3 regions of the Tatumella citrea genome follow, and region 1 is predicted to be linked to each of the others. Evidence: predicted binding sites of a transcription regulator. Region 1 holds the regulator's gene; each other region holds the start of a gene.
The links. The regulator PurR, encoded in region 1, represses purine synthesis genes. The targets are predictions, from matches to a motif close to CANGCAAACGTTTGCNTG.

Region 1 (4,286 bases):
CAGCCAGGAACAGGCTAAGACTGGCGCTGATGACTCCTGCGTCAGTATTCAGATCCTGTTTCATCGCTTCAAAAGCGGGCAGATACATGTCTGTAGCCAGGAATCCCAGCATACTCAGTAGTGACAGATAAACTAAAAAAATGACCGGATGACGCATTGCTCCTCCCTGTGAAAATGTGCGCAAAGAGTTTAAAAGGGTGCACCGGGAGTTGTGAACCGTTAATATTTGCAATCAACTGTGAAAAAAATTGAAAGGTCGCTATGTGGTCAGAATATGCACTGGAAGTCGTGGATGCAGTGGCAAGAAATGGCAGCTTTAGTGCAGCAGCCAGGGAGTTGCACCGGGTGCCATCTGCGATCAGTTATACCGTCCGACAACAGGAGGAGTGGCTGGCAGTTGAGTTATTCGAACGACAACACCGCGATGTGATACTGACGGCCGCAGGTGAACATTTTGTTCGTGAAGGTCGGGGGATTATCAAAAAAATGCAGGAAACCCGACGTCAGTGCCAACAACTGGCAAATGGCTGGCGCGGTGAACTGAGTATTGCGGTGGACTGTATTGTAAAACGTTCCAGGATGCAGCAACTGACCATCGATTTTTATCGCCACTTTCCCGATGTAGAGCTGCATATTCGCGAAGAGGTGTTTAACGGTGTCTGGGACGCACTGGCCGCAGGACGCGTTGATATGGCGATTGGTGCGACCCAGGCAATCCCGGTCGCCGGACGTTTCGCTTTCCAGGATATGGGGCGTCTGAACTGGCGGTGTATTGTCAGTGCTGATCATCCACTGGCAGCTGAAACCCATCCGGGAGAGGAGCAGCTTCGGGCATGGCCATCACTGGTGCTGGAAGATACCTCCAGGGAACTGCCACGAAGGATGACCTGGACACTGGATAATCAACGGCGAATGACTGTGCCGGACTGGCAAACCGGTCTGGATTGCGTTCGGGCAGGATTATGCGTGGCAATGGTGCCAGGGCATCTGGCACGGCCGTTACTAGAGAGCGAAAAAGTAAAAGAACTAAAACTGCCGGCGCCGTTTCCGGAAAGTCCCTGCTGTGTAAGCTGGGCAGAACAGCGTATTTCTCCGGCATTGCGATGGTTACTTGATTACCTGGGGGACACTGCCACCCTGAACCATGAATGGCTCAGGGAGTGAACCGGGGACTTACCGGCGATAGTCACGGAACGGACCGTCGCCGACCGAACGACGTTCAATCAGGGTCGGATGGATTTCAAGGGTTTGCGGATCTTCACGTTTATTCACTATACGATCCAGTAACATCTCCAGCGCTTTTTCGCCTAACTCACTCTTTGGCTGGTGAACTGTAGTCAGTGCCGGGGTGAAATAACGCGAGTTGCGCACGTTATCATAACCAATAATAGAAATATCCTGGGGAACGCGCAGTCCCTGTTCATCGGCGGCGCAAATGGCTCCCATGGCCATAATATCCCCGCCACAAAAAACGGCTGTCGGGAGTTGCGGTTGCGCAAGTATTTTCTGCATCGCCTGATAACCGGACTCTGGTTCGAAATTCCCCTGAACAGTCCACTCCTCACGATGTGAGATTCCAGCCTCTTCCAGAGCTTTCAGAAAGCCTGCCAACCGGCCACCACCGGTGTTTCTTTCCATTTGTCCCGGAATACAACCAATATCACGATGACCGCGCTCAATCAGGTAGCGACCGGCCATATATCCACCATGAAAAGCGTTATCCAGCACGGTGTCGGTAAAGTCACCCTGTGAAACTCCCCAGTCCAGCACGACCATCGGGATATTGCGGTTTTCTTCCAGCATATCCAGCAACTCCTGCGGATATTCGGCACACATCACCAGTAATCCATCAACACGTTTGCGCGCCATCATGGCTAAATATGCGCGTTGCTTTTGCAAATCGTTATGAGCATTACCCAGAATCAGTGTGTAGCCATGGTCAAAACATTTTTTTTCGATAGCTTCAATGATTTCAGCAAAGTAAGGCGCTTCGAGTGTTGTCGAGAGTAAGCCCAGCGTCTTGGTGTTATTGACCTTAAGGCTTCTGGCGACTGCACTGGGGGAGTAGTGCAACTCGTTTATTGCTTCCCAGACCGCTTTCCGTGTGTTTTCCGCAACAAAACGGGTCTGATTAATGACATGGGACACGGTGGTGGTTGAAACACCGGCGCGTTTTGCCACGTCTTTAATAGTTGCCATTCAGTGAGTACTCCTGGTTTAAAAAAATAAGATATTGATTTTTTATAGGTTAATCGTTTGCGTCAGCTCAGCGTTTCACTGTCTCGTCATTAAAATGAACCCGAAGGCCAGAGGAGAGTCCTGCGAAGAAAGCCGGATATAAAACCAGCAGCTGAGGAGGTTGCGCAACAAAGACCGGCAATTCTAACAAGGCTGCTGCAATAAAACGAGATTTTTGCGCAGCAGTATGGGAATATAACTATTACCCCACAATTAGTGTGCCTAAAGGAGTTCTGATGGATACCGATCTTAAGCTTGCACTGACCACTACAGTTGTAGCGTTGCTGATGATTATGGCCTTCAGTTTTACCGCCATCCTGCATTAATGTTAGCCTGCTGGCCCGACTGACCGCGCCCGGTCAGCCATATGCTGTTATCAAAACCGGTACCGGATACTTCCCGCGCCGGTTTTTGCTTTTAAGCTACAAAAAATGCAATTAACGGATACGTGTGAGGACCAGGAGAGATTTACGATTTTTTGGGTAAGCCAGCAGAATAAGGGCAGTGGCATGACAGATATCTGTCAGCATAAAAAAACTGCACCTTAGTTCGCAGGATAACCAGCGTTTGGGGTGCAGTCTGTACCGAGCAGGATGACTAATTAACGGACGGTACTCGGGGTTACCATGCGGCGCGCGCCAATGTAGTGACGTTGCCAGTATTCATTGCTCAGAGCCGTAATCTGGATGTCTTTACCGGTACGTGGTGACTGAATAAATTTGCCATCACCCAGATAAACGCCTACATGGTCTGCAGCGCCATGGCGGTGGATACGGAAGAATACCAGATCACCTTTTTCCAGCTCATCACGTTTTACCGGTGCAGCATCACGCAGATGGTACATTTCGTTGGCGGTACGGGGTATTTTGAAATTTACCAGGTCTTTGTAGGCATAATAAACCAGACCACTGCAGTCAAATCCGGATTTTGGAGAAGTTCCTCCCCACTGATAAGGCTTCCCTAACTGATCCATCAGTTTCACCATCGCTGTTGCACGCGCTTTCTGATAACGCAGACGGTGCTGTTTGCTCATCCGGATAGCGGCCAGTGTGGCAGAAGGGTGGCGTGTCGTCTTTTTAGCTGCGGGGCGATGACGACCATATTTTTTAGTTTCCGGCGTGTGATTCTTTGCCAGATGACGGGATTCTTTAGCCGTACGACTGTTTTTAACTTTACGCTGACTGGTGAAGTGTTTAACCCGGTGAATCAGGGGCTGGCGGGCTTTATGTCGGGTACTGGTCGTCTTAATAGGCCTTCGTTTACGGCGGGCATCTTCTTCAGTCACTGCTTTACGGGTGGTTTTATGAAAAGTGGCATTAACCGCAGTTCGAGGCGAAGCCTCTGCGACATTGAAAAAAAGCTGTGCTAAAGCCAAAATAAAAAGCGTGATCAGTAGACGCATAGTTGTCAGGTTACAGGTTAAATGTCCTGAAAAAATACGGACAAAATAAAAAAATAACATCTGACCTTTCAGTCAGCCCCAAAATCATTCTAATCCAGAAATTTATGAAATGTTAAGGTCTTTTTTCCGGAATCTGTTACGAGAAGTTTTTTGACGTAAAATTGAGCGTAAACAGTTAATTAAGTCACATTTTACTGATGAAGTTTCAGGCGACTGTTTTTTTCATCCCGCAGTTGTTACTGGTTTAACGCTAAATGCCATATAACTGAACTTTTATGTAGCAGATGAAAAATGTCGTTTTCACTGGCGGGTTGATATCGCTACAATAACAAAACATGTCGTTTTGTCCCGAAGGAAGTACTATGAGCACTCTCGAAAAAATTCAGACTCAGATTTCTGAAAACCCTATTCTGCTGTACATGAAAGGTTCTCCTAAATTACCAAGCTGTGGTTTCTCAGCTCAGGCAGTTCAGGCGCTTTCTGCCTGCGGGCAACGTTTTGCCTATGTGGATATTCTGCAGAATCCGGACATTCGTGCCGAATTACCAAAATATGCAAACTGGCCAACCTTCCCACAACTTTGGGTTGACGGGGAGCTGGTAGGTGGTTGCGATATCATTATTGAAATGTATCAGCGCGGCGAATT
Region 2 (4,286 bases), 420 kb from region 1:
TGATACCGGAACCTGACAGCCATCATCCATTGTCAACCAGAGGTACTCACTGTGATACTTATCGGCTGAAAAACCTTTCACCGTGCTCTGTTTCAGCGTCTTTCGCTCACCACTGTCAAGATCGAGCTGATAGGTGGTTGCCGGGGTAGTCATTGAAGAATATCCGTAACGCAGCTGCGAAGTTTCCGGTGACGGATTGTAACCGAGCCAGGTCACATAGGTCGGATCATCAAAACTGATCAGCCGCTGCTCATCACGGAAACGGTGATATTGCGACAGACAACTTAAGCCGTTCTCCCGTTCCTCTGTCACCAGCCAGTCACGAAACACCTGAAAATCTTCCAGCACTCTGTGTTCTCTGACGGGTATCAGTGTTTTCCACTGTGCTTCATCACGTTGTGACTGTTCGGCGCTGTACAGGGCAAAGTTAATACCTGCCGCGTTTGAACGGATATAGAATTGCTGCTGGTAATGATCCAGCCCGTATTCATGCCCTTCACGGCGAGGCAGAAAGCACTCAGGCGCGGAATGAGGAAGGCTGGCATCCACCAGCCAGATTTCGCTGGTTGTGGTACTGTCGATGATAATTTCAATGAAGTCTTCTGAAGTTGTTTTCCCGAGACTGACGTAAAAGCTGTCATCATCTTCCTGATATACCAGCTGGTCCTGGTCCACGGAGGTACCCGCTTCATGGCGCCATACCTGCCAGGGCAGCAGGGTTTCAGGATCCTGACGGACGTAAAATAAAGTACGACCATCATTGGCCCACATTAGTGAAGGAGAAACGCCCTCCAGTACTTCCGGAAACCAGCGTTTCTCACGCAAATCATACAGACGGATTTCATACTGACGCCGTGAAAGGAAATCTTCCGCCACCGCCATCAGAGAATTATCCGTGGTGATATCCAGCGCCCCAAGACTATAGAACGGATGTCCTTCCGCTCTTTTATTGCAATCAATCAGACACTGCCAGCGTGGTTCACCCTGGGTAGTTTCCCGGGCGCGATACCATAACGGGTATTCGCCCCCTGCTTCAAAACGCTGCTGATACAAAAAGCCATTCTTCAGATAAGGCACCGAGTGATCTTTCGGGGGAATACGAGCAACCATTTCCTGGTAAAGCGCCTCTTCCAGTGCTTTCAGCGGGGCCAGTTGCTGCTGACAATAGTCATTTTCCTGTCGCAGATAATCCAGTACTTCCGGACGGGTTCTTTCATCATCCCGTAACCAGTAGTAGTCATCGGTCCTGATATCACCGTGCATCACCATCGTATGAGGATGTTTTGCCGCTTTTGGAATTGTCATAGCATCTGTCCTGAAAAATTGGTCGCAGTCCGCCGGAAAAACACCGGTCATAGCAGGCTTTAAGTGACACTGTCACCGTAGTGCTCACCTGTCTCAGAATAGGACTTTACCATTATAAAAAAGAAATCGCCTGCTAATGCCTGCGCAATCGTTTTCCTTTATACTGTGCGGCAGTTTTTGAACAGAATTAACGGGTGGAAATAATGGTAACTCTCGGAACTGCACTGCGTCCGTCAGCAACACGTGTCATGTTATTGGGCTCAGGTGAACTGGGGAAAGAAGTCGCACTGGAATGCCAGCGGCTTGGCGTGGAAGTCATCGCGGTTGACCGCTATGCAGATGCGCCGGCAATGCATGTGGCACATCGTAGCTATGTCATCAATATGCTGGATGGCGAAGCTCTGGCGGCAATTATTGCTAAAGAAAAACCTGATTATGTAGTTCCGGAAATTGAAGCTATTGCCACAGATAAGTTACTGGAACTCGAACAACAGGGTGTGCATGTTGTTCCTACTGCCCGTGCAGCTAAGCTGACGATGAACCGGGAAGGTATCCGTCGTCTGGCTGCCGAAGAACTGGCCCTACCGACTTCCGGCTATCGCTTCGCTGACAGTCAGCAGGCGTTTGTCGATGCCGCCAATGAAATCGGCTTTCCGTGCATTGTAAAACCGGTGATGAGCTCTTCAGGTAAAGGACAGAGTTTTATCCGTGATGCATCCGGTCTGGAGAAAGCCTGGCAGTACGCCCAGCAAGGCGGCCGTGCCGGTGCCGGGCGGGTTATCGTCGAGGCCGTAGTTAAGTTTGATTTCGAAATTACGTTGCTTACCGTACATGCGGTCGACGGCATTCATTTCTGCGCCCCTATCGGCCACCGCCAGGAAGACGGTGATTACCGTGAATCATGGCAACCTCAGGCCATGAGTGACTTAGCATTACAACGAGCGCAACAAATTGCAGAGTCAGTGGTTAAGGCACTCGGCGGTTATGGTCTGTTTGGGGTTGAGTTGTTTGTCTGTGGTGATGAGGTCATCTTTAGCGAAGTCTCTCCTCGCCCGCATGATACCGGAATGGTAACGCTGATTTCTCAGGACCTGTCAGAGTTTGCACTGCACGTTCGTGCTTTCCTTGGCTTACCGGTCGGAGGCGTTCGTCAGTATGGCCCGTCAGCATCCGCGGTAATACTGCCTGAGTTAACCAGCCAGGACGTTCGTTTTTCATCGGTAGAACAGGCACTAGGGGCCGGCTTACAATTACGTTTGTTCGGCAAACCTGAAATTGAAGGTCGTCGTCGGCTTGGTGTTGCTTTAGCCACGGGCGAAACCACTGATGAAGCGGTAAGCCGCGCGATTACTGCTGCCAAAGCAGTCAGCGTAACCGGGAAGTAACCTGCCCTTTAGTTCAGCGGATAATGCCATTGTGTCGGCACTATCCGCTGTCTCTTCTGCTTAATTATCTGCTCTGCCAGAACTCACTCTGTAGTTGATGCGTTTCTTCTTCTAATTCTTTGAATGGACCGGTAAGTACTATCGCCTTCTGACCATGCCTGAAGACCTCTTCTGCCGCTAAACTCATTGTCGGGTTTTGGGGATGGCTGCCGGTGCATTCCAGTAAGCTCTGTTCTGACATCCCAAAGACTACATTTCCAATGTTTGCCCAGTAAATGGTTCCTGCACACATACAACAGGGCTCTACTGCGGTGTATAGCGTGCAGTTCCAGAGATAGTCAGCCGGATAGTTTGCAGCAGCAATACGCGCCAGTGTGGATTCCGCGTGGTTTACCGTATCAATATTACATTGTGTCATTAACACTGTCTGATTATCCGGGGCCACCAGCACGGCACCAAACGGATGATTGCCCATTGCCATCGCGCGCCTGCCTACATCGTTTGACAGGCGGAGGAACCGAATCATTTGTGGATGTGTCGCTTTCATACTCTGCTGCTCCCTGTTTTTTCGATACCATTCTCATCCTGTTTACCACTGCCATTAATTACGGCGTTAAGCAGAACTGCGGTGAAGCCCCCGATAAAAATACCACTGTCCAGCAGTAACTTAAGCGATGCAGGCAGACCATTAAACAGACCTGGAAATGCCACCGGTAATGTACCAACACTGACCGATGTCGCGATAATCAGCGCATTTTTCTCTTTTTCACATCCTGCGCGGCACAGTTCCTGTATTCCTGCGACCAGCGTCATTCCAAACATCAGAATACCGACACCTCCCAAAACCGGCCGTGGGATAGTGGCTACCACAGCACCGACTTTAGGGAAAACGCCCAATACGATAAGAATGATACCGGCAATGGTGAGCACTTTTCGGTTGTAGACCCGGGTCAGCATCAGCAGTCCGGCATTCTGAGAGAATGCGTTATACGGAAAGCTGTTCAGACATCCTCCAACGATGGTGGATAACCCATCGGCCCGTAAAGTATCAGCCAGGCGAGTCGGTGTTGTTTTTTGCCCCATCAGGCGGTCAATCAGCAACACATTCCCGGTGGTTTCAGTCATAACAATCACCATCGACAGGCAGGCAACCAGCACTGGCGTTAAGGAGAACTGAGGCATTCCGAAACTGAACGGAGTGCTGATTCCCAGCCAGGACGCCTCAGCCACGGCAGCAAAATGTGTCATGCCTAACGGAATCGCCACCACTGTACCGGCCAGCATGCCCAGCAATGTGCTCAGGTTACGCAACAACCCACGGCCCTTACAATACAGACAAAGGGTGAGTATCAGAGTCACCCCACCGACCAGAAGATATTTCGGAGCGGCAAAATCCGGAGCCCCGGGATTACCCCCGCCGAGCCATATCGCGGCAGCAGGAATGAGTGAGATTCCAATAATAGTAATCACGCAGCCGATCACCAGAGGTGGAAAAAAACGGACCAGTTTGCTGAATAACGATGCAAACCCGACAGTGAACAGTCCGGCGGCTATTGCCGATCCAAACACCGTCGGCAACCCATACTGTTGGCCGAT
Region 3 (4,286 bases), 1.6 Mb from region 1:
AGGGCGGAAGCCCGCTCCCGTTCACTGACTATGCTGTTCGATGCAACCTGTCCGTTAGTGACAAAAGTGCATATGGAAGTTGCCAGGGCCAGCCGCAAAGGGGTGGAAGCGATACTGATCGGGCATGCAGGACATCCGGAAGTTGAAGGTACCATGGGGCAATACAATAACCCGGAAGGGGGAATGTACCTGGTGGAGTCTCCTGAGGATGTGTTCAGACTGAAAATTAAAGATGAATCTAATCTGAGCTTTATGACTCAGACGACCTTATCTGTTGACGATACTTCAGAGATTATCGATGCGTTGCGTGAGCGTTTCCCTGCCATTATAGGCCCACGTAAAGATGATATCTGTTACGCCACCACCAATCGCCAGGAAGCTGTAAGACATCTCTCTGATCGTGCAGAGGTTATTCTGGTGGTCGGGTCGAAGAATTCTTCTAACTCTAACCGGCTGGCCGAACTGGCACAACGAGCGGGTAAACTGGCCAAACTGATTGATTCAGCCGAAGATATTCGCGAGAGCTGGCTGGAAGGCGTCAGCTGTGTCGGGGTTACTGCAGGCGCTTCAGCGCCGGATATCCTGGTTCAGCAGGTGATTGCCAGGTTGCGTGAGTTTGGTGGTGAAGCGGCAATAGAGCTGATTGGTCGCGAAGAAAACATTGTTTTTGAAGTGCCAAAAGAGCTTCGGGTTGATATTAAAGAAGTTGAATAATCCCACGTTCCTGCAGCCGGCTCTCGTGCTGCGGAACTTCAGCTATAGCTGATCTGTTTTTACCGGTGGTATTTGTTTCTGAGTGCCACCGGCTTCACGTCTCATTGTTTTTGCTGATAATATCCTCATATTCCACTGAAATTCTAATGATGCTTTATTTTACTGGTGCCCGCTTACGAGGCTGGTTACTCTGAGCCGGCATTTTATGCACACGTACAGGAATGAATAGTTATGAAAAACATCCGAATAGGTATTGTCGGAGCCTCAGGAAGAATGGGTCGCCAGTTAATCGAAGCCACCTTGCTGGCGAGCGGTGCCAGCCTTGGCGCAGTAGTGGTTCGTCAGGGTTCTTCTTTAGTGGGGTGTGATGCTGGCGAGCTGGCAAGTGCCAGCAAAACAGGAGTATTGGTAACCGACAATCTTCTGAAGGTGAAAGATGATTTCGATGTCCTGATCGATTTTACTCGTCCGGAAGCCACACTTGAGTACCTTGAGTTTTGTCAAAATCATAAAAAAGCGATGGTGATTGGTACTACCGGGTTTGACGAAGCCGGCAAGCAGGCTATTCGTTCTGCCAGCCAGCATGTCCCGATTGTTTTTGCGGCCAATTTCAGCGTTGGTGTAAATCTTGTGCTTAAATTGCTGGAAAAAGCAGCGAAGGTGATGGGTGAATACAGTGATATAGAAATTACTGAAGCGCATCACCGCCATAAAGTCGATGCGCCTTCAGGTACCGCACTGGCGATGGGCGAATCAATAGCAGAAGCTATGGACTGGAAGCTTGCAGAACATGCAGTGTACAGTCGTGAAGGTCATACAGGTGAGCGTAAGGCGCAGACTATCGGCTTTGCCACGGTACGAGCCGGAGATATTGTCGGTGAGCATACGGCTATGTTTGCAGATATTGGTGAGCGGGTAGAAATTACTCATAAGGCTTCCAGTAGAATGACTTTTGCAAAAGGGGCAGTTAAAGCCTCTGAATGGGTTGTGTCTCATGAAAATGGTCTTTATGACATGCGTGATGTGCTGTCATTAAATGACTTGTAAAGTGTTGTGATGTGAATGGCAATCAGTAAGTAATTGATTGTGATGGAGGGATTTTTTAATCCCTCCTAATTTTTTAAATACAGACCACTGGTTTTATTTTCTTCATTTAACTGTCATTTTATGACGATAACCTGTTTTTTATCCCCGTCTCAGACATGAATTTCGGACCATTTGGTCTGAAAAGTCGCTTTTTTAGCATCTGTGCTATGCTCCTTGTCAGGCAATCGTTTTAATGCGCTATTAATCCACCATTTTTGCAGCTGTCATTAGATTTTTAGCTTCAGTGCGTTAAAAAAAACAATATTATTGGCTTTCAGACTGGACATAGTGCATGACGCTCATTAGAATGCGCCCAATTTGCCAAAAATCGACCTGAAAGGTGTTTTTTGGATTGATTCAGGTGCTATTCATGAATTAATATGCAGGTATAGTGACTATTTATTCCCTGGAGGAAGTTTTGACAAAGTCAGCAATCCTGGTTCTGGAAGACGGAACCGAGTTCCACGGTCGGGCCATTGGGGCATGTGGGTCGGCAGTGGGAGAGGTCGTTTTCAACACGTCAATGACCGGTTATCAAGAAATCCTTACTGATCCTTCCTATTCCCGCCAGATCGTCACTCTTACTTATCCCCATATCGGTAATGTTGGTACCAATCCCGCAGACGAAGAATCATCTCAGGTTCATGCTCAGGGATTAGTCATCCGAGACCTGCCATTGATTGCCAGTAATTACCGCAGTACCGAAGACCTCTCAGCCTATCTTTCCCGTCACAATATTGTTGCTATTGCCGATATCGACACCCGTAAGCTGACCCGCTTATTACGCGAAAAAGGTGCTCAGAATGGCTGCATTATTGCCGGTGATAATCCGGATGTGGCCGATGCACTGCAGCAGGCGAAAAGTTTCCCTGGTCTGAAAGGGATGGATCTGGCGAAAGAAGTAACGACGGATAAGACGTATGCATGGCAGCAGGGTAGCTGGACGCTGGAGAATGAACTGCCGGCGGCAAAAGATGAGAGCGAATTGCCTTATCACGTAGTGGCTTATGACTTTGGTGCTAAACGCAATATCCTGCGTATGCTGGTTGATCGTGGTGTCCGACTGACTGTAGTTCCGGCCAAAACATCAGCAGATGAAGTTTTAAAAATGAATCCGGACGGTATCTTCTTATCGAATGGTCCTGGTGACCCGGAACCTTGTGATTACGCAATCAGCGCAATCAAACAATTCCTGACGACTGATATTCCGGTATTTGGTATCTGTCTTGGACATCAGTTGCTGGCTCTGGCCAGTGGCGCTAAAACGGTGAAAATGAAGCTGGGACATCACGGCGGAAACCATCCGGTGAAAGATCTGGACCGTAATGTCGTGATGATCACCGCGCAGAACCACGGTTTTGCTGTCGATGAGCAGAATCTGCCTGAATGCCTGCGTGTGACCCACAAATCCCTGTTTGACCATACTGTGCAAGGGATTCACCGGACAGATAAACCTGCGTTTAGTTTCCAGGGGCACCCGGAAGCGAGCCCGGGACCGCATGATGCGGCACCGCTGTTCGACCACTTCATCGATTTAATTAACACTTTCCGTTCCGGTAAAAGGTAATCAGGAGCCAATAAATGCCAAAACGTACAGACATAAAAACCATCCTGATCCTTGGTGCCGGCCCAATTGTGATTGGCCAGGCGTGTGAATTCGACTACTCCGGTGCTCAGGCGTGTAAAGCATTGCGTGAAGAAGGTTATCGTGTGGTGCTGGTGAACTCAAACCCGGCAACCATCATGACTGACCCGGATATGGCGGACGCCACCTATATTGAGCCAATCCACTGGGAAGTGGTACGTAAGATTATCGAGAAAGAGCGTCCGGATGCAGTATTGCCAACAATGGGTGGCCAGACAGCTCTGAACTGTGCACTGCAACTGGAAAAGCACGGCGTACTGGAAGAATTCGGCGTCACCATGATTGGTGCAACGGCAGATGCTATTGATAAAGCAGAAGATCGCCGCCGTTTTGATACAGCAATGAAAAGTATCGGACTCGACACCGCGCGTTCCGGCATTGCCCACACTATGGAAGAAGCCTTAAAGGTTGCTGAAGAGGTCGGTTTCCCGTGCATCATCCGTCCTTCCTTTACTATGGGTGGCACCGGTGGCGGTATTGCTTATAACCGCGAAGAATTTGAAGAGATTTGTGAACGCGGGCTGGATCTCTCTCCGACTAACGAGCTGCTGATTGATGAGTCGCTGATTGGCTGGAAAGAGTATGAGATGGAAGTGGTTCGTGACAAGAATGATAACTGTATCATTGTTTGTTCTATCGAAAACTTCGATGCGATGGGTATTCACACCGGTGACTCAATCACTGTAGCACCAGCTCAGACCCTGACCGACAAAGAGTACCAAATCATGCGTAATGCCTCGCTGGCAGTACTGCGTGAAATTGGTGTAGAAACTGGCGGGTCAAACGTGCAGTTCTCGGTGAACCCTGAGAATGGCCGTCTGATTGTTATTGAAATGAACCC

Region 2: the regulator PurR is predicted to act here: its motif matches at 1,447-1,464, upstream of purT (formate-dependent phosphoribosylglycinamide formyltransferase).
Region 3: the regulator PurR is predicted to act here: its motif matches at 1,979-1,996, upstream of carA (glutamine-hydrolyzing carbamoyl-phosphate synthase small subunit).

Annotation. Positions count from the first base shown of each region.
Region 1 covers NZ_CP015579.1:1,836,356-1,840,641, forward strand. The annotation lists gene punC (purine nucleoside transporter PunC) at 1-157, opposite strand, end outside; gene punR (DNA-binding transcriptional activator PunR) at 262-1,164, shown strand; gene purR (HTH-type transcriptional repressor PurR) at 1,174-2,199, opposite strand; gene cydH (cytochrome bd-I oxidase subunit CydH) at 2,475-2,564, shown strand; gene A7K98_RS08775 (C40 family peptidase) at 2,840-3,640, opposite strand; gene A7K98_RS08780 (Grx4 family monothiol glutaredoxin) at 4,003-4,286, shown strand, end outside.
Region 2 covers NZ_CP015579.1:2,254,715-2,259,000, forward strand. The annotation lists gene A7K98_RS10770 (S9 family peptidase) at 1-1,305, opposite strand, end outside; gene purT (formate-dependent phosphoribosylglycinamide formyltransferase) at 1,509-2,690, shown strand; gene A7K98_RS10780 (nucleoside deaminase) at 2,755-3,237, opposite strand; gene A7K98_RS10785 (nucleobase:cation symporter-2 family protein) at 3,234-4,286, opposite strand, start outside.
Region 3 covers NZ_CP015579.1:3,479,938-3,484,223, reverse strand. The annotation lists gene ispH (4-hydroxy-3-methylbut-2-enyl diphosphate reductase) at 1-714, shown strand, start outside; gene dapB (4-hydroxy-tetrahydrodipicolinate reductase) at 946-1,761, shown strand; gene carA (glutamine-hydrolyzing carbamoyl-phosphate synthase small subunit) at 2,219-3,367, shown strand; gene carB (carbamoyl-phosphate synthase large subunit) at 3,382-4,286, shown strand, end outside.